4 regions of the Burkholderia cepacia ATCC 25416 genome follow, and region 1 is predicted to be linked to each of the others. Evidence: predicted binding sites of a transcription regulator. Region 1 holds the regulator's gene; each other region holds the start of a gene.
What was found. The regulator LexA, encoded in region 1, represses DNA repair genes until DNA is damaged. The targets are predictions, from matches to a motif close to ACTGTATNNNNATACAGT.

Region 1 (4,498 bases):
TCTTCCTGCTCGCGCTCGAAATCCTCGAGCACCGGCTGCACGGTGCGCACGACGAACGGCAGCCCGATGAAGGTCAGCGCGACCAGCACGCCGGCCGGCGTGAACGCGATCTTGATGCCGAGCGGCGCGAGATACTGGCCGACCCAGCCGTTGGTCGCATAGACGGCCGCGAGCGAGATGCCGGCAACCGACGTCGGCAGCGCGAACGGCAGGTCGACGATCGCATCGACGAGGCGCTTGAACGGGAACGTGTAGCGCACGAGCACCCACGCGACGAGGAAGCCGAACACGGCGTTGATCAGCGCGCCGCCGAGTGCGGACGTGAACGTCAGCCGGTACGACGCGAGCACGCGCGGCGACGCGACGGCGGTGACGAACTGGTCCCACGACAGCGTCGCGGTCTTCAGGAACGTGGCGGCGAGCGGTATCAGCACCACGAGGCTCAAATAGGCCACCGTGATGCCTAGCGTCACGCCGAAACCGGGCAGCGCGCTCGGCTTGCGAAAGGTGTACGTCGTCATCGGATGCTCTTGCTGGGTCGATGCTGCTCATGGGTCCGACGCAAACGCCGGCGCGATGCTTTGCGCCGGCGGCCCGCCGAGGGTGCGGCGCGCTGTCGTGGCGCGCCGCTGTCGTTATGGTGTTACTGCGGCTTGTAGATCGAATCGAACACGCCGCCGTCCGCGAAATGCGTCTTCTGCGCATTCGTCCAGCCGCCGAAGGTATCGTCGACCGTGTACAGCTTCAGCTTCGGGAACTGCTTGGTCAGCTCCGCCGGCACGTTCTTCGAACGCGGCCGGTAGTAGTTGCGTGCCGCGATCTCCTGGCCCTGCGGGCTGTACAGGAAGTTCAGGTACGCATCGGCCAGCTTGCGCGTGCCCTTCTTGTCGACCACCTTGTCGACCACCGCGACGGGCGGCTCGGCCAGGATGCTCACCGACGGCACGACGATCTCGAACTTGTCGGTACCGAATTCCTTGACCGACAGGAACGCCTCGTTTTCCCATGCGATCAGCACGTCGCCGATCCCGCGCTGCACGAAGCTCGTGGTCGCGCCGCGTGCGCCCGAATCGAGCACGCCCGCGTTCTTGTAGAGCTTCGTGACGAATTCCTTCGCCGTCTGCTCGTTGCCGCCCGGCTTGTGCACCGCGTACGCCCATGCGGCCAGGTAGTTCCAGCGTGCGCCGCCCGACGTCTTCGGGTTCGGCGTGACGATCGAGATGCCCGGCTTGGTCAGGTCGTCCCAGTCCTTGATCCCCTTCGGGTTGCCCTTGCGCACCAGGAACACGATCGTCGACGTATACGGCGACGCGTTGTCGGGCAGGCGCTTCTGCCAATCCTTGTTGACGAGGCCCTTGTTCGCGAGCGCGTCGATGTCGTACGCCAATGCCAGCGTGACGACGTCGGCCTGCAGGCCGTCGAGCACCGAGCGCGCCTGCGCGCCCGAACCGCCGTGCGACTGCTTGAAGTTGACGGTCTCGCCCGTCTTCGCCTTCCACTCCTTGCCGAACGCCTGGTTGAAGTCCTGATACAGCTCGCGCGTCGGGTCGTACGACACGTTCAGGAAGGTCGTATCGGCCTGGGCGTGCGTCGCGACGCCCAGCGCCGCCGCCGCGCCCAGCGCGAGTGTTGCGATCAGGCGGCCCACTCCGCCCACCAGCCCCGTATTGCGCTTGCCCATCCTTGGTTCTCCAGTGTTGTCGGTATTGCGATGTCGGGCCAGTCTAGCGAACGGGTTACATGATTAAAAATAATCGTTCCTCATTTTTTAATACTCAAAAGTGCTAACGCAGACGGGATGGACGGTTGCGGCAGATGAACCGGCGTCCGGACGTCGCAAAATCACGTCGGAACCGGCGTGATCGCGTCGAACCTCACGTAACACTTGAAATTCGCGAACTACTGTATAAAAATACAGCTCACTGTCTATCCATACAGTTGAGCCATGACCAAACTCACCGCCCGTCAGCAGCAAGTGTTCGACTTGATCCGCCGCGCGATCGAGCGCTCCGGATTCCCGCCCACCCGTGCCGAGATCGCGGCCGAACTGGGCTTCAGCTCGCCGAATGCGGCCGAAGAGCACCTGCGCGCGCTGGCGCGCAAGGGTGTGATCGAGCTGGCCGCCGGCGCGTCGCGCGGCATCCGCCTGCTCGGCATCGACGATGCCCCGCACCAGTTCACGCTCCCGCACGCCGGCCTGATGCAGCTGTCGCTGCCGCTCGTCGGCCGTGTGGCAGCCGGTAGCCCGATCCTCGCGCAGGAGCACATCTCGCAGCATTACGCGTGCGATCCCGCGCTGTTCACCAGCAAGCCCGACTACCTGTTGAAAGTGCGCGGCCTGTCGATGCGCGACGCCGGCATCCTCGATGGCGACCTGCTCGCCGTGCAGAAGCGCACGGAAGCGAAGGACGGCCAGATCATCGTCGCGCGTCTCGGCGACGACGTCACGGTCAAGCGCCTGATGCGCCGGCCGGGCGGTCTCGAGCTGATCGCGGAGAACCCGGATTACGAAAACATCTTCGTCAAGGCCGGCAGCGCGGAATTCGCGCTGGAAGGCATCGCCGTCGGGCTGATCCGCTCGGGCGAACTCTGACATTCCGTCTCGCTGAGGAGAACATCATGGAACGCCTTGCCCGCCTGCTGCCTTTCCGTCAATTCGGTCGCCTGCGTCACCTGCGCGGCCGCACGCCCTGCGCACCGCTGTCCGCGGCGGCGCCTGTGCAAGAAGAAGTCGCAGTCGAACGGCAGGCGTCCCTGCTGCCGTCGGCGCTCCCCGCTTTCGCGCGGGTATCGCTGAACGCCGGCCTGAATCACGCGGAACCCGCGCGTCGCGCGCCGGTGCGCGTCTATCACGGTCGTTCACGCCTGATCATGGTCGGCACGATCGATGCCGTGTGCCGGATGATCGATCGCTGCATCGCAGAGGAACGATCGGCCACGCCTGGCGGTCTCTGATTGCGGAACATCCCCGCACCGGAGGCAACGTGACCGGATCTTCGGGCCGCGCATGGCGGCTCAAACCCCTGCTGATCATCGTGCTGTCCATCGCCGCCGTTGCGGCGATCGGCTATGCCTACGCATCGCCGTACGTCGCGCTCGGCCGCCTGAAAACGGCGATCGATGCGCGTGATGCACAGGCCATCAGTGAATATGTCGATTTTCCGTCGCTGCGCATCAGCCTGAAGCAGCAGGTCACGGAAGAGCTGATGCGCCGGATCGACGCGGTGAAGAAGAGCAATCCGTTCGCGGTGCTCGGTGCACTGATCGGGTCGGCATTGATCGGCCCGCTGGTCGATGCATACGCGACCCCGGAGGGCGTGGCCGCGCTGATGAGCGGATTGCCACCGCGTGGCAATCCGGGAGAGCGTCCACCTGACTTGTCGAATCTGCCACCAGGCAGCGATGCATCGGGCAACACGCCGGCCGCACCAACGCCCAATCAGGCTTCGGCAAGCGCAGCCGCTCCGGGCAGCAACGCGGCAGCCGCATCATCGCCGCCCCCTGCTGCTGCCGCGCCGGCCAGCCCGGTCGATGCAACGCATTCGCCGCATCAGCAACAAACCAGCGCCGGCTACCGGAATATCGATGAATTCGTCGTGACCTACCAGCGCAGTGCCGACGGCACACGCTATGCGGCGATATTCCACCGCTTCGGCCTGTTCTCGTGGAAGTTGTCCGCAATCGACCTGCACGCTTGACAGGGCTCGACAGGACTTGACTGGCTCGGGGGAGTCGCCCGAGCCACTGAGGCGGCGTGACTGCCCGACCGGCACGGTTCGCCAGTCAGGCAGTCATCGAATCATTGGATCATTTGCCGTTCGCCGTGGCCGCTTCACGCTCGCGTGCGATTTCAGCCTTCTGCTCTTGCGCCGACGAACACGCAACCAGAATGCTGCAATTCACGCGATCGAGCAGTTGCGTGTTGCCCGAGCCCATCCACCATCTCGACAGCCCGCTGCGGCACCGGTGGCCGACGACGACGAGATCGGCGTTCAGTTCGGTCGCGAGATTCGCGATTTCGTCGATCGGATAGCCGAATGCGAAATGGCCTTCGGCCTGCACGCCGCGCTCGCGCAGCCAGTTCACCCCTTCCTGCAGGATTTCACGCGCGGTTTCCTCAAACCGGCCGCACGCGACGTCGGTCAGCAAACCCGCGCTCTGTGCAATGCTCGAGCGCATGTCGACGACCGACAGCAAATGCGTCTCGGCCTTCAGGTCCATCGCGAGATTGGCGCCGCAGCGCAGTGCCTTGCGCCCTTCGAGCGTGCCGTCGTAACACAGCAGAATCTTGTTGTAGCTAGCCATGAAACCTCCCTATCGCAACAACGAGCCTACGCATTCATCATGGTGCGCCGCAATTCAGGACGCAAGGGATGGAAAACGCTGATTCGCCCCGCTCGGCGCGTGCGCGATGATGCGGTGCACGATCGGTGCGCGCATGCATCGCACCGCGCAGGCATGCCCTGAAGAGACGCAGCCGATGCACTAGAATGGCCCG
Region 2 (4,498 bases), on a different replicon from region 1:
CGATATGCCCGCGCGTCGCTTTCCCGAGCAGGCCCGCCATGCGTCATCAATACGCGTGCGCCAGATGCGCGGCAAACCCCACCGTCCCCGGCACGATCTCCTCCTTCAGCGTCAACGCCGGAATCTCGTAATCGCCCGCGTTCTGTCGCCGGAACGGAATCGGCTGCGCGGTCCACAACGCATCGAGACGCTTGCCGAGCGCCGCACGCGTTTCGTCGAAGCGCGCGTCGTTCATCTTGCCCGTCCGGTAGATCACGAACGGCGGCAGCACGTCGAACCCCGGGTAATACAAGATCCCGTGCTGGATCGGAAACAGCACGTCGTCGATCGGCCCGTTGATGCCGCGCGGGCTGTAGTGCGATTCCCACCCGCCTGCCGTGACGATCAGCATCGCCCGCTTGCCGGCCAGCGCCCCTTCGCCGTAGCGGTTGCCCCAGCGCGTCTCCGAATGCTCGCCGACGCCGTAAGCAAAACCGTACGCATACACACGCTCGACCCAGCCCTTCATGATCGCCGGCATCGAGAACCACCACAGCGGAAACTGCAGGATCACCGCGTCGGCCCACTTCAGCTTCTCCTGCTCGCGCGCGATATCTTCACTTTGCGTGCCGGCCGCGAATGCGTGCTTCGAGTCGAGCGACGGATCGAACCGCGCGTCGGGTGCGCGACCGGTCACGTCGTTCGCATCGAACGCCGCCTTCCAGTTCATCGCATACAGATCCGTCACCTGCACCGCGTGGCCGGCCGCTTCGAGATGCTCGACGGCAAAGTCGCGCAGCGCGCCGTTCAGCGAGCGCGGTTCGGGATGGGCATAAACGATCAGCACATTCATGTTCGTCACTCCTTTGATTGAATGACTACAGGATGCCGCCGTCGAAGGTATATTTGAAATGAATTCCTGATATTCCAGGTATAGCCATGAATAATCTCAGACGACTCGACCTGAACCTGCTCGTCACGCTGGACGTGCTGCTCGCCGAGCACAACGTCACGCGCGCGGCCGAGAAACTGAACATGTCGCAGCCGTCGGTGAGCGTGCAGTTGCAAAAACTGCGCGACCTGTTCGGCGATCCGCTGCTGTTGCCGGGGCCGCGCGGGATGCGGCCGACCGCGCGCGCGGAAACGCTGCGCGAGCCGTTGCGCGATGCGCTCGAAGCCGTCGAGCGCGCGGTGGTTCCGGCCACACCGTTCGATCCGGCGACCGCGACGAACACGTGGCGCGTGGCCGCGACCGACTACGGCGAATCGACGATCGTGCTGCCCGCGCTGCACACGCTGCGCTCGGCCGCGCCCGGTACGCGGCTCGCCGTCGTCGAACTCGCGCCGCCGCGCATCGAGCAGGACGCCGAACGAAACGGCATCGACCTCGCCTTTCATACGACGGAAGGGTCGCCGGCCGGCATGCGGCGCCTGCCGCTGTTCGTCGAGCGTTATGTGCTCATCGGCCGCGCCGGGCATCCGAAGCTGAAGCGGCGCCCCACGCTCGCGCAGTTCGGCACGCTCGAACACGTGATCGTGTCGCCCGATGGCGGCGGCTTCTTCGGCGTGACGGACGAAGCGCTCGCGAAGGTCGGTGCCGTGCGGCGCGTCGTGCTGTCCGTGCCGCACTTCCTGTTCGTGATGTCGGCGGTCGCGAGCACCGATCTCGTCGCGATGCTGCCCGAGCGACTGGTGCGCGACGTGCCTGCGTTGCGTGTGGTGGACGCACCGGTCGAGGTGCCCGGCTATGAAATGTCGATGCTGTGGCACGAGCGCGTGCATCGCGACCCGGCGCACCGGTGGCTGCGGGAGACCATCGCGGCGGCGGTCTGACACGGCCCGGTTGCCGGACGGCTGCCATCTGCTGTCATCGGGGGCTTGAAAGTGCGCCGATCACTGTATATATTTACAGTGTTTCTGCGTCATTTGACCCGAATTCCGTCCCCGAGGCGGTCTTTAGTGAGGCGACCATGTTTCAGTCATCCGCATTCGATCCCGAGCAACCCGGCTTCAATCCCGTCCACTTCGAGCGCGCCGCGCGGCAGGCGGTCGTCGATCTTCAGCGTGTCGTCGGCGGCCCCGCGCAGCGGGCGCTCGGCTTGCGGCGCCGCAGCCACCCGGCCGCCGTCCGCACGATGAGCTGGCAGGCGCTGCTGAATGTCGAGGAGCTGGCGTTCTCGAACTCCGGCTTCCTGAACCGCAACGATCCGACGGTCGTCGACGCCTTCATCCGGCTGCGCGACAGCCGGATGGTCGCCGCGGACGTCGAGGAAGCCGTCGACTGGAAGCGCGACGACGACGATTTGCCCGCCGTTTATCTGATCGTCAAGGCGATGCTGGAAGCGGAAGAGCGCGAGACGCAACACGCCGAGATGGAGTGACGGCGGCGACGCGCGGCCGTCCCGTTACAGCCGCGCCGCGAGGCGCGCACCCTGATCGATCGCGCGCTTCGCGTCGAGTTCGGCGGCCAGTTCCGCGCCGCCGATCAGGTGCACGGAACGCCCGGCCGCCTGCAACGGCGCGAGCAACGCGCGCTGCGGCTCCTGCCCCGTGCAGAGCACGATCGTGTCGGCTTCGATCAGCTCGTGATCGGTGCGCTGCTCGCCGTACGACACGTGCAGCCCGCGCGCATCGATCAATTCGTAGTTCACGCCGCCGATCATCTTCACCTGCTTCATCTTCAGCGTCGCGCGGTGAATCCAGCCGGTCGTCTTGCCGAGCCCCTTGCCGAGCGGCGCTGCCTTGCGCTGCAGCAGCGTCACTTCACGCGCGGGCGCCGTGACCTGCGCACGCGTCACGCCGCCACGCGTCGCGGCCGGGTCGGTCACGCCCCACTCGGCCTTCCATTCTTCCAGATCGAGCGCCGGCGATTCGCCGTCCTGCACCAGATACTCGGCGACATCGAAGCCGATCCCGCCCGCCCCGACCACCGCGACACGCCGTCCAACCGGCTGCCTGCCCGCGAGCACGTCGATGTAGCTGAGCACGTTCGGCCCGTCCTGCCCCGGAATCTTCGGGTCGCGGGGCGCGACGCCCGTTGCGAGCACGATTTCGTCGTAGCCGCCCGCGATCAGGTCGCTTGCGTCGACGCGGCGGTTCAGGTGCAGGTTCACGCCGGTCAGCTCGACCTGGCGGCCGAAGTAGCTCAGCGCTTCGTGAAACTCCTCCTTGCCCGGAATCCGCTTGGCCATGTTGAACTGGCCGCCGATCTCGGCCGCGCCGTCGAACAGGTCGACCCGATGGCCGCGCTGCGCGAGCACGGTCGAGCACGCGAGCCCGGCCGGCCCCGCGCCCACCACCGCGATGCGCTTCGGCTGCGGCGCGGGCGTGTATTTCAGCTCCGTTTCGTGGCATGCACGCGGATTCAGCAGGCACGACGCGATCTTGTTCTTGAACGCGTGATCGAGACACGCCTGGTTGCAACCGATACAGGTGTTGATCTCGTCGGCGCGGCCCTGTGCGGCCTTGATCACGAACTCGGCATCCGCGAGCAGCGGGCGCGCCATCGACACCATGTCCGCGCAGCCATCCGCGAGGATCTGCTCGGCCACTTCGGGGCGATTGATCCGGTTGGTGGTCACGAGCGGAATGCCGACCTCGCCCTTCATCTTCTTCGTCACCCACGCGAACGCGCCGCGCGGCACCGACGTCGCGATCGTCGGCACGCGCGCCTCGTGCCAGCCGATCCCCGTGTTGATGATGGTCGCGCCCGCGCGCTCGACGGCCTTCGCGAGCTGCACGGTTTCGCTCCAGTCGCTGCCGTCCGGAATCAGGTCGAGCATCGACAGCCGGTAGATCAGGATGAAATCGCGGCCGACCGCTTCGCGTGTGCGTTCGATGATCTCGATCGGCAGCCGGATGCGGTTCTCGTACGACCCGCCCCACTGGTCGGTGCGCTTGTTCGTATGCATCGAGATGAACTGGTTGATCAGGTAGCCTTCGGAGCCCATGATCTCGACGCCGTCGTAACCGGCTTCACGCGCGAGCTTCGCGCAACGGACGAACGCGCGGATCTGCCGCTCGACCCCGCGCGCGCTCAGTTCGTGCGGCGCGAACGGCGAAATCGGCGACTTGATCTTCGACGGCGCGACCGCGAACGGGTGATAACCGTAGCGGCCCGTATGGAGGATCTGCAGCGCGATCTTGCCGTCCTCCGCATGCACGGCGCCGGTGATCTCGCGATGGCGCCGCGCGGCGGCCGACGTCATCAGCGTGCCGCCGAACGGCTTGGTCCAGCCGGCCACGTTCGGCGCGAAGCCGCCCGTCACGATCAGGCCCACGCCGCCGCGCGCGCGTTCGGCGAAATATTCGGCGAGCCGCGGCAGCGTCTTGCGGCTGTCCTCGAGGCCCGTGTGCATCGAGCCCATCAAGACGCGGTTCTTCAGCGTCGTGAAGCCGAGATCGAGCGGCGCGAGCAGGTGGGGAAAGGGTGTCGTCATGATGATCGTGCCAGTAAGCGATGCGTGACATCGTAGGCGCGCGCCGCCTTGAACGTGAGGGGGCAAACAGCCATAATGCT
Region 3 (4,498 bases), on a different replicon from region 1:
GCGCGAGCTCGTACCCGCACTCCGTTACCGGTCGGCCGACGCGAATTCCCGTCAGCACGTCCTGCAGCGGCTTGCGCGACCGCACGTGCATCAGCGGCCAGCTGGTGGCCACCACCGGCACGCCGTGGCGCGCTGCGACGCGCTCGACCACGCCGCGGTGGATGTCGTCCATCGCGCGTGCGTGCAGCGTCAGCGCGACCCATGCGCGATCGCCGAACACGCGTGCGAACCATTCGACCTGCGCGTCGAGGCGCTGCTCGTTTGCCGGGAAGTCCGGCGACAGGATCGCGATGCAGTCGGGCAGGCTGCGGAGGTGGGTGTACGGCGCTTCCGGATGCTCTAGATCAAGCGGCGCTAGGCGGTACGTGCCTTTCTTGCTGCGCATCCGACCGAGCGAAATGAATTCGCAGAGGTTGCCGTAACCGTCGCGATTCATCGCGAGTGCGGTGAACGCGATCGCCAGCGCGCCGTCGGCGGCCGTCAGCCGGAAGTGCGAGCCGATGATCAGCGGCATGTTCGCCGCCTTCGCTTCGACGTGCGCGCGCACGACGCCGGCCAGCGAGCATTCGTCGGTGATCGCGATCGCGCTGTAGCCGAGCTGCGCCGCGCGGCCGACGTATTCCTCCGCGCGCGACGCGCCGTGCAGGAATGAAAAATCGGAGGCGACCTGCAGTTCCGCGTAGGCGGGCAGGGCGCCGAAACTGCCGGCGTCCATGAAGGATCAGCCGAACAGGCCGTGCAGGAAGAAGCGCGCTTCGCTCTCGTCGCTGGCTGTCGGCCGCTCCTTGTAGATCCAGTAGCAGACGCCGTGGTCGTCCTCGGCAACGAAGTAGTCGCGCGTCACGGTCTGCCCGTCCTGCCAGCCGCCTTCGATGCGCTCGCCGGGCGATACCATGCGCAGCGGTGTGCCGTAGAACGGTCGATGCTGGCGCGTGAGCAGCGGCACCGGCTTGGCAAGCAGCCAAGCCGGGCGTGGCAGATCCGCCGGCAGCGGCGCCGGCTTCGGCGCGTCGCGCATCGGCACCCATCGGGCGGCCGGCGCGGGACGGTAGTCGGCCATGGGAGCCGGGACGAGCACGTTCTCGGCGCCGAGCCGCGCAGTCAGCAGTTCGAGCAACCGCGCGTGATCCTGCGGCGTGCCGCCTGGCTCCGGGAACAGCGAGTCGCTCGGTGCGGCCGCTTCCTGCACGCGACGGGCGACGAGCCGCACGGCGATCACAGGGCCGGCGAGCTCGACATGGCCGAGTCGCTCTTTGACGAGCCGCGTGAGGTGTTCCTCGAAGCGGGTAGGGGCGCCCAACGCGATCTCGATCTCGGTCGGCGCGATCGCGTCCCGCCCGCGCTCGTGCTCGAGCAGCAGCGCGAACGCGGCGACGTCCAGCTGCTTCGCGGTGAGCCAGCCGGTCAGCTGCAGGATCAGCCGGCGCGCGACGAACAGCAGCGCCTCGGCGTGCTCGACGCGGTCCATCAGTTCGACGCGCGTGTCGAACGATGGCGGCATTTCGAGCCAGTCGTAGGCGGCCGGCGCGGTGCCGGCGACCTGGTCGAGCCAGTCGAGCAGTTGCGTGCCGCATCGCTTCTTCAATCCGGCGCGCGGCAGGCGCTGCAGGTCGGCCAGCGTTTCGCAGCCGAGATCCTCAAACCAGTTCGCGTAGCGCCGGGCGTCCGGCGCCACGACGAGCGGCACGCGCGCGAGAGCGCGGCGCAGCGACCGCGCGGACAGCGCGAGGCCACCGCGCAGGCCGCGAGCGACCATCCAGGCAGCCGGACCAGACGACCCGACGGATATCGCTGCGGTGACGCCGAACGACGCGACGACGGCACGCACGCGCTGGCGCAGCGCGCGGATGCCATGGAAGAGGCGCAGGCTCGCCGTCACGTCGAGCACCACCACGGCTTCTTCGGCGTCGACGACGCTCGGCGTGAACTGCAGGAGCGCATAGGCAACGCCGAGCACGAGCTCGCGCTCGCGCGCGGCGTCGCGCTCGCGGATCTGCGCGTCCGGCGCGAGCGACAGCACGCCACCGCGGCGCATGCCGGCGACCACACCAAGCGCACGTGCGGCGCGATCGAGCGCCACGACGCGGCCGCCCTCGAGCACGACGAACCCGCGCGCATCGTCAGGCGATGGCGCCGGCGATCGTGGCCGGAACACTTCGAGGTTGAGGTGCGGCAAATGCACGCCGATCCAGAGTTGCATGGCGGTTCAACAAAATCGGCGAGGGAGACAAGGGGACGAACAGCGGCGTGTCGCGCGCCGGCCCGCGGCGCTTCACGAACGTGACGTCGATGCCGTCACGCTTCGGCGCCAGCGCGAGCCGCAAGGGTGCTGGTGACGCGTCGCGCGCGGCGGCCGCCGGCCGGAAGAGATAGAACAGCGCCTGACCGCTCTGCGCGGCCAGGTTGAGCCGCCGTAACGCGTCCGCACGGACGTGCGACTGCCAGATCAGCACGGCAGCACACGTGCCGGCGCGCAGCGCCTGTTCGGCGGCCCACAGTGCGTCGGCCGTGCGCGGCGCCGGCAGCGTCACGAAGCCGAACGGGTCGATGCCCCAATACGCGAGCGCCAGCGGTTGCAGCGCGTGCGGCGGCTGGATCAGCATCACCGGCTTGCCGGCCGCGCGCGCGAGCACTGGCGCCAGCAGCCGAAGCTCGCCGATTCCAGGCTGCGGCGCAAGCAGTTCGATCAGCGCGCCGGCCGGCCAGCCGTCGCCGGGCAGCTCGGCGGTCAACGCCGGATGGCCAGTGTCGATACCACGCGTGCCCGAGCGGGGCAGTTGCGATGCCTTCCATAGACTCGGATGTATCGCTTCCGGATGGGCGAGGGCGGGATTCATGGGGGCGCTCACAAAATACTGTATGAATGTACAGTGCTAGTGTAGCGCGGATTTTGGGATATGCAGAAGTGCAATGACGATCATGGCTGCCGCGCCGGCGTCGTTCCGACCGACGAGCGTGGCGGAGGCCCGCGTGCGGCGTATGATCAATAGACGACTGGAAAAACGGGGCTCGAATGTGTACGAACTATGTTGCGACGCAGCGCAGCCGGTACGCGGCTCACTTCGCGATCGATCCTCCGGCAGCTGATTGGCCGCCGGAGATCTACCGCGACTACGCGGCTCCGTTCATCCGGCGCTCGGCCGACGGTGGCCGGGAATCGTTGATGGGCACGTTCGGAATCCGACCTCGCTCGAAGATCAAGGGCCACGATTTCGACACGATGAACGCCCGCAGCGAGACGGTTGGCGAGAAGGTGAATTTCAAGGATTCGTGGCTGAACTGCCGCTTGGCGCTCTTGCCGGCCGACGTCGTCTTCGAACCGCGCTATCCGACCTTGCCAGATCTCGACGTGCCAAACCGGCCGGACGTGATCAACGCCATCCTGAAACAAAAGTCGGAGCGGTGGGGCATTCGCGTGGCGTCCGGCGAGCCGTTCGCGGTCGCCGGCTTTTGGCGCCGCTGGCCAGAGCCGGATGAAGGTGAAACGTTCGGACTGTCCATGCTCACGGTCAACGCTGACGATCATCCCGTGCTACGCCAGTTTCACCGGCACCTGAACGACGACGGCACGTTCAAAGAAAAGCGCGGCGTCGTAATCCTGCGGCCGGATCAATACGACGACTGGCTGAACTGCGAGGATCCGGAGGTCGCGCGCACCTTTCTCACGCTGCTGCGCCCCGAGAGCTACACGGTAGCCTCAGCACCCAAAACCGTGAAAGCGAAAATGGCAAAGGAGAATGCTCCGCCGACCAGTGGCACGCTGTTTTGAGGGGGCACAGATAAAGAATATCTCATCGCTCGACTGAAAACCTTGTCGGCACGACACTCAACAAACCGCACGAGCGCACTCGTCGTGCCAATGAATCGCGCACCGTTACCGCCAGCTCCAGCTGTCACACCGAATACGTGACCGAACTACCTGGCGTCATCCTTCCTTTTCTGGCCACCAGGGCTTCGGCGCCCGATCGACCAGATAGTCATCGAGATTCTTGCCTTCGAGCCATTTCGGACGAGGCCCGAACCCTGACCATTCCTTACCCGATGACGGGTCGTAGTACTTCGCAGCTGCACGGCGCTTGCGCGGTTTCCGGAATCCTGCCGCCGTCAAAAGCTCGTCCTCCGAGATCCCGTGGAGCGCGACCTGCTCGCGGATCGCATCCAATGCGACGCGCTTTTCGTCTCTCTTTGCGTCGGCAAGCCGATCGTTCAATTCACGCAACTGCGTCTGAAGGGTTTCGATTTCGGTAGCCACTGTTGTCCGGAACTCCGTTGAAAAATGCGCAGGATATTAGCTCACAAAGCCAGCACGCTGAAGCACGCGTCGAAGTGACGGCCCGACCGAATGCGGCGCAAGACGCGATGATCGATGCCAACCCGCCTACCCGAGCCTCTCAAGTTGCAGTTGGGAATGCCGATACAAGAGCTGATGGGCAATCCGGTCCCTTGAGTTCGGCAAGAGCGCTCCGTCGCCACTACGAGAAGCAGGTTTTCGTTATCC
Region 4 (4,498 bases), 2.3 Mb from region 1:
CCGCTCGGCGGCGCCGTCGCCGCGACGCTGATCTCCGCCGGCTACGACCCGTTCAGCTCGACCTGCATCGCGATCGTCGCGGGCGCGGCGGCCGGCTTCATCACCGGCTGGCTCAACGTGCGTCTGAAGATCATGGACCTGCTCGCCAGCATCCTGATGATGATCGCGCTCTATTCGGTGAACCTGCGGATCATGGGCCGGCCGAACGTGCCGCTCATCACCGAGCCGACCGTCTTCACCGTGCTGCAGCCCGACTGGATGCCCGATTACGTGCTGCGCCCCGCGCTGCTCGCGATCGTCGTCGTGGTCGCGAAGCTCGGCCTCGACTGGTTCTTCTCGTCGCAGCTCGGCCTCGCGATGCGCGCGACCGGCGCGAACCCGCGGATGGCGCGCGCGCAGGGCATCGCGACCGGCCGCGCGACGCTCGCCGGGATGGCGCTGTCGAACGCGCTCGTCGCGCTCGCCGGTGCGTTGTTCGCGCAGACGCAGGGCGGCGCGGACATCTCGATGGGGATCGGGACGATCGTGATCGGGCTGGCCGCGGTGATCATCGGCGAAACGCTGCTGCCGGCGCGCCGGCTCGTGCTGACGACGCTCGCCGTCGTGCTCGGCGCGATCGTCTACCGCTTCTTCATCGCGCTTGCGCTGAACAGCGAATTCATCGGGCTGAAGGCGCAGGACCTGAACCTCGTGACGGCCGCGCTCGTCACGATCGCGCTGGTGCTGCCGGCAACGCGCAAGAAGCTGTTCGCGCGCAAGAACGGAGGGGCCTGACATGCTGTCCGCACAAGACCTGAAACTGACGTTCAATCCCGGCACGCCGATCGAGACGCGCGCGCTGCGCGGGCTGTCGCTCGAGATTCCCGACGGCCAGTTCGTCGCGGTGATCGGCTCGAACGGTGCCGGCAAATCGACCTTCCTCAATGCGATCAGCGGCGACCAGGCCGTCGATGCGGGACGCATCTCGATCGACGGCACGGACGTCACGCGCAAGGCCGCGTGGGATCGCGCGCACCTCGTCGCGCGCGTGTTCCAGGATCCGATGGCCGGCACCTGCGAGGCGCTGACGATCGAGGAGAACATGGCGCTCGCGATGGCGCGCGGCGCGCGGCGCGGCTTTCGCGCGGCGCTCGACCGGCCGTCGCGCGAGCTGTTCCGCGACAAGCTGCGGCTGCTGAACCTCGGGCTGGAAAATCGGTTGACCGACCGGATCGGGCTGCTGTCGGGCGGCCAGCGGCAGGCGGTGAGCCTGTTGATGGCGTCGCTGCGGCCGTCGCGAATCCTGCTGCTCGACGAGCACACGGCCGCGCTCGACCCGAAGACGGCCGCGTTCGTGCTGGAGCTGACCGCGCGCATCGTCGCCGAGAGCAAGCTGACGACGATGATGGTCACGCACAGCATGCGGCAGGCGCTCGACTACGGCGACCGCACGGTGATGCTGCACCAGGGGCAGGTCGTGCTCGACGTGTCGGGCGACGCGCGCAAGGGGCTCGACGTGCCGGACCTGCTGCAGATGTTCGAGAAGGTGCGTCACGAGCAGCTCGACGACGACGCGCTGCTGCTCGGCTGACGGGCGGCTGGCGGGCCGGCGCGGCGCGGGGTGTTGCATCGTGCCGGTTCGCGTGAGGGGTGGCGTGCCGGCCCGGCGAGTCGGGTCGGGTCGACAAATCGGCCCGACGAATTGGGGTGGCGCGGCGGGTCGGCAATTCGGCCCGGATGACGGTGGCGCGCATTCGGGTGGTACGATCCGGCCACACCCGCTCCGGTGCGGCGTAACATGACGGCCGCGCCGGCTTTCCCGTCGTTTTTCCTCTGACGAAAACCGGTTTCGCGCCGGTGCTGTGCGACGCGAGCGCATTGCCATATACTGTATATCCATACAGTTGTGGGTGGCGTCATGCTCGCATCCTCCATTTCTCCCGAATCCCTTCATCCGTCGCTGTGGCGCGGTTCCCAGCTCGCGCGCGGCGGCCCGCGCACGATCGATACCGGCTTCGCCCCGCTGTCGGCCGAGCTGCCGGGCGGCGGCTGGCCGGTCGGCGGGCTCGTCGAACTGCTGGCCGCGCAGCCGGGCTGCGGCGAGATGCGGCTGCTCGCGCCCGCGCTCGCACGCACCGTCAGCGCGCGCCGTCCGCTTGCGCTCGTCGCGCCGCCTCAAGCGCCGCATGCAACCGCGCTCGCCAGCCTCGGCGTACCGTCCGACGCGCTGCTGTGGCTGCGCGCCGGCAGCCGCACCGATGCGCTGTGGGCCGCCGAGCAGGCGCTCAAGACGGGGTGCTGCGGCGCGCTGCTGCTCTGGCAGGATGCGCGGCCCGATGCGCTGCGGCGCCTGCATCTCGCGGCCGCGCGCACGGGCGACACGCTGTTCGTGATGCTGCGTCCGCTGTCGGCCGCGCGGCAACCGTCGCCGGCCGTGCTGCGTGTCGCGCTGTATCCGGTGCCGGGCGGCGTGTCGCTCGACATCGTCAAGCGTCGCGGCCCCGCACGCGGCGAGCCGCTCGTGCTCGACCTGCCGTCGCCCATCGTGGAGAGCCGCTATGCGCGTCTTGCTCGGCATCCATCTGCCGCGCCTGCCGCTCGACGTGTGCGCCCCGCCGCCGTCTGACGGCGCGGCGCAACGCGTAGACGAAGCGGACGAAGCAGGCTGCGCGGTGCTCGAGCAGGGTGTCGTGCTGATCGCCGATGCGCCCGCGCGCCGGCAGGGCGTGCGCGCGGGCATGAAGCGCGGCGGCGTGCTCACGCTCGCGCCGCACACGCGGCTCGTCGAACGCGACCCCGCGCGCGAGGCCGATGCGCTGCGCGCGGTCGCGCTCGCGTTGCTGCGCTTTTCGCCGTGCGTCGCGCTCGACGACGAAGCCACGCTGATCGTCGACGTCGGCCCGAGCCTGCGCCTGTTCGGCGGCCTGCCGTCGCTGTGCCGACAGGTGCGCGCGACGCTCGCGGCGCTCGGCTATGCGGCGCGCCTGTCCGCCGCGCCGACCGGGCGGGGCGCGTGGCTGCTCGCGCGCGTGTCGGCCCGTGCACGCATCCGGCGCCGCGTCGCCGGCCAGGTGTCGCTCGTGCGTTCGCTCGACAGGCTGCCGTGCGTGCTGCTGCCCGATGCGCGTCCGTATGCGGGCTGGTTCGACGGCCTCGGCTGCCGCACGCTCGCCGACCTGCGCAACCTGCCGCGCGCGGGGCTGCAGCGCCGCTGCGGTCCCGCGTTGCTGGCCGCGCTCGATCGCGCGTACGGCGATGCGGTCGAGCCGCTCGCATGGATGGCGGTGCCGCCCGTGTTCGACGTGCGGCTCGAATTGCCGGAGCGCGTCGAATACGCGGAAGCCGTGCTGTTCGCCGCGCGGCGGCTCGTCGTGCAGCTGTGCGGCTGGCTGGCCGCACGGCAGCTGTCGCTGGCCGCGATGACGTTCGATCTCGAACACGAGCGCGGCCGCCAGGCCGTGCCGCCGACGCCGCTCGAACTCGCGTTCGCCGCACCCGTGCGCGACGAGACGCACTTCATGCGGCTGCTCGGCGAGCGGCTCGCGCGCGTCGAGTTGCCGGCCGCGGTGATCGCGGTGCGTCTGAAGGCCACGCGCGTCGAATCGGTCGCGCCGCCGGCCGACGATCTTTTCCCCGAGCCGGGCGGCACGAAAGAGACGCGCGCGCGGCTGTTCGAGCTGCTGGTCGCACGGCTCGGCGCGGAGAACGTGCTGCGCGCGGCACCCGTTGCCGATCACCGGCCCGAGGCCGCGAACCGCTGGCTGCCGCTCGATGCGCAGGCCGGCAAGCCGGCCGGCGGGCCGCCGGCCGTGCCGCCGAGGCCCGCATGGTTGCTGGACGAGCCGCTGCCGCTGTTGATGCGGGGGGAGCGGCCGGTGTTTCATACGCCGCTCAGGATGATGTCGTCGGTGGAACGGATCGAGGCCGGGTGGTTCGATGGCCAGCTCGCCGCACGCGATTACCACGTCGCGCAGGACGAAACCGGTGCGTGCTACTGGGTGTTCAAGGAGCGGGCAGCGCGCGAGGCCGAGCCGCGCTGGTTCCTGCACGGCCTGTTCGGGTGAACGGTCATGGTTGCGGAATTCAGCTGGCTGCCCGATTACGCGGAGTTGTTCTGCCGTTCGAACTTTTCGTTCCTGCATGGCGCGTCGCATGCGGAAGAACTGGTCGAGCGTGCGGCGGAACTCGGCTATCGCGGGATCGCGATCACCGACGAATGCTCGCTCGCCGGTGCACCGCGCATGCACGTCGCGGCGAAGGCGAAAGGGTTGCCGCTCGTCATCGGTTCGTACTTCGAAGTCACACCGGATGAAGTCGCACCGGGCCACGATCCGGGCCCCGGCGCGTTCGGGCTCGTGCTGCTCGCGCAGAGTCGGGAAGGCTACGGCAACCTGTCCGAGCTGATTTCGTGGCGGCGGATGGAAGCGCCGAAGGGGACTTACACGCTGACGTCGCACATGCTGTCGAGGCCGCCCGAGGCATTCGCACACCTGCGCGGCATGCCGGACTGCTTCGCGAT

Region 2: APZ15_RS20420 (DUF2471 family protein) is a predicted target of LexA. The motif match lies at 1,875-1,892, and genes of this name have one in related genera.
Region 3: imuA (translesion DNA synthesis-associated protein ImuA) is a predicted target of LexA. The motif match lies at 2,855-2,872, and genes of this name have one in related genera.
Region 4: imuA (translesion DNA synthesis-associated protein ImuA) is a predicted target of LexA. The motif match lies at 1,867-1,884, and genes of this name have one in related genera.

The regions. Positions count from the first base shown of each region.
Region 1 is NZ_CP012981.1:2,696,938-2,701,435, reverse strand. It holds gene cysT (sulfate ABC transporter permease subunit CysT) at 1-521, opposite strand, end outside; gene APZ15_RS12550 (sulfate ABC transporter substrate-binding protein) at 644-1,681, opposite strand; gene lexA (transcriptional repressor LexA) at 1,946-2,593, shown strand; gene APZ15_RS12540 (hypothetical protein) at 2,620-2,955, shown strand; gene APZ15_RS12535 (DUF2939 domain-containing protein) at 2,985-3,698, shown strand; gene APZ15_RS12530 (universal stress protein) at 3,808-4,305, opposite strand.
Region 2 is NZ_CP012982.1:673,000-677,497, forward strand. It holds gene APZ15_RS20410 (NAD(P)H-dependent oxidoreductase) at 47-832, opposite strand; gene APZ15_RS20415 (LysR family transcriptional regulator) at 919-1,812, shown strand; gene APZ15_RS20420 (DUF2471 family protein) at 1,950-2,360, shown strand; gene APZ15_RS20425 (NADPH-dependent 2,4-dienoyl-CoA reductase) at 2,385-4,418, opposite strand; gene APZ15_RS20430 (AraC family transcriptional regulator) at 4,494-4,498, shown strand, end outside.
Region 3 is NZ_CP012984.1:200,522-205,019, reverse strand. It holds gene APZ15_RS38385 (error-prone DNA polymerase) at 1-715, opposite strand, end outside; gene APZ15_RS38380 (Y-family DNA polymerase) at 722-2,200, opposite strand; gene imuA (translesion DNA synthesis-associated protein ImuA) at 2,121-2,837, opposite strand; gene APZ15_RS38370 (SOS response-associated peptidase family protein) at 3,014-3,769, shown strand; gene APZ15_RS38365 (H-NS histone family protein) at 3,926-4,252, opposite strand.
Region 4 is NZ_CP012981.1:440,819-445,316, reverse strand. It holds gene APZ15_RS02035 (ABC transporter permease) at 1-774, shown strand, start outside; gene APZ15_RS02030 (ABC transporter ATP-binding protein) at 776-1,570, shown strand; gene imuA (translesion DNA synthesis-associated protein ImuA) at 1,898-2,605, shown strand; gene APZ15_RS02020 (Y-family DNA polymerase) at 2,538-4,043, shown strand; gene APZ15_RS02015 (error-prone DNA polymerase) at 4,050-4,498, shown strand, end outside.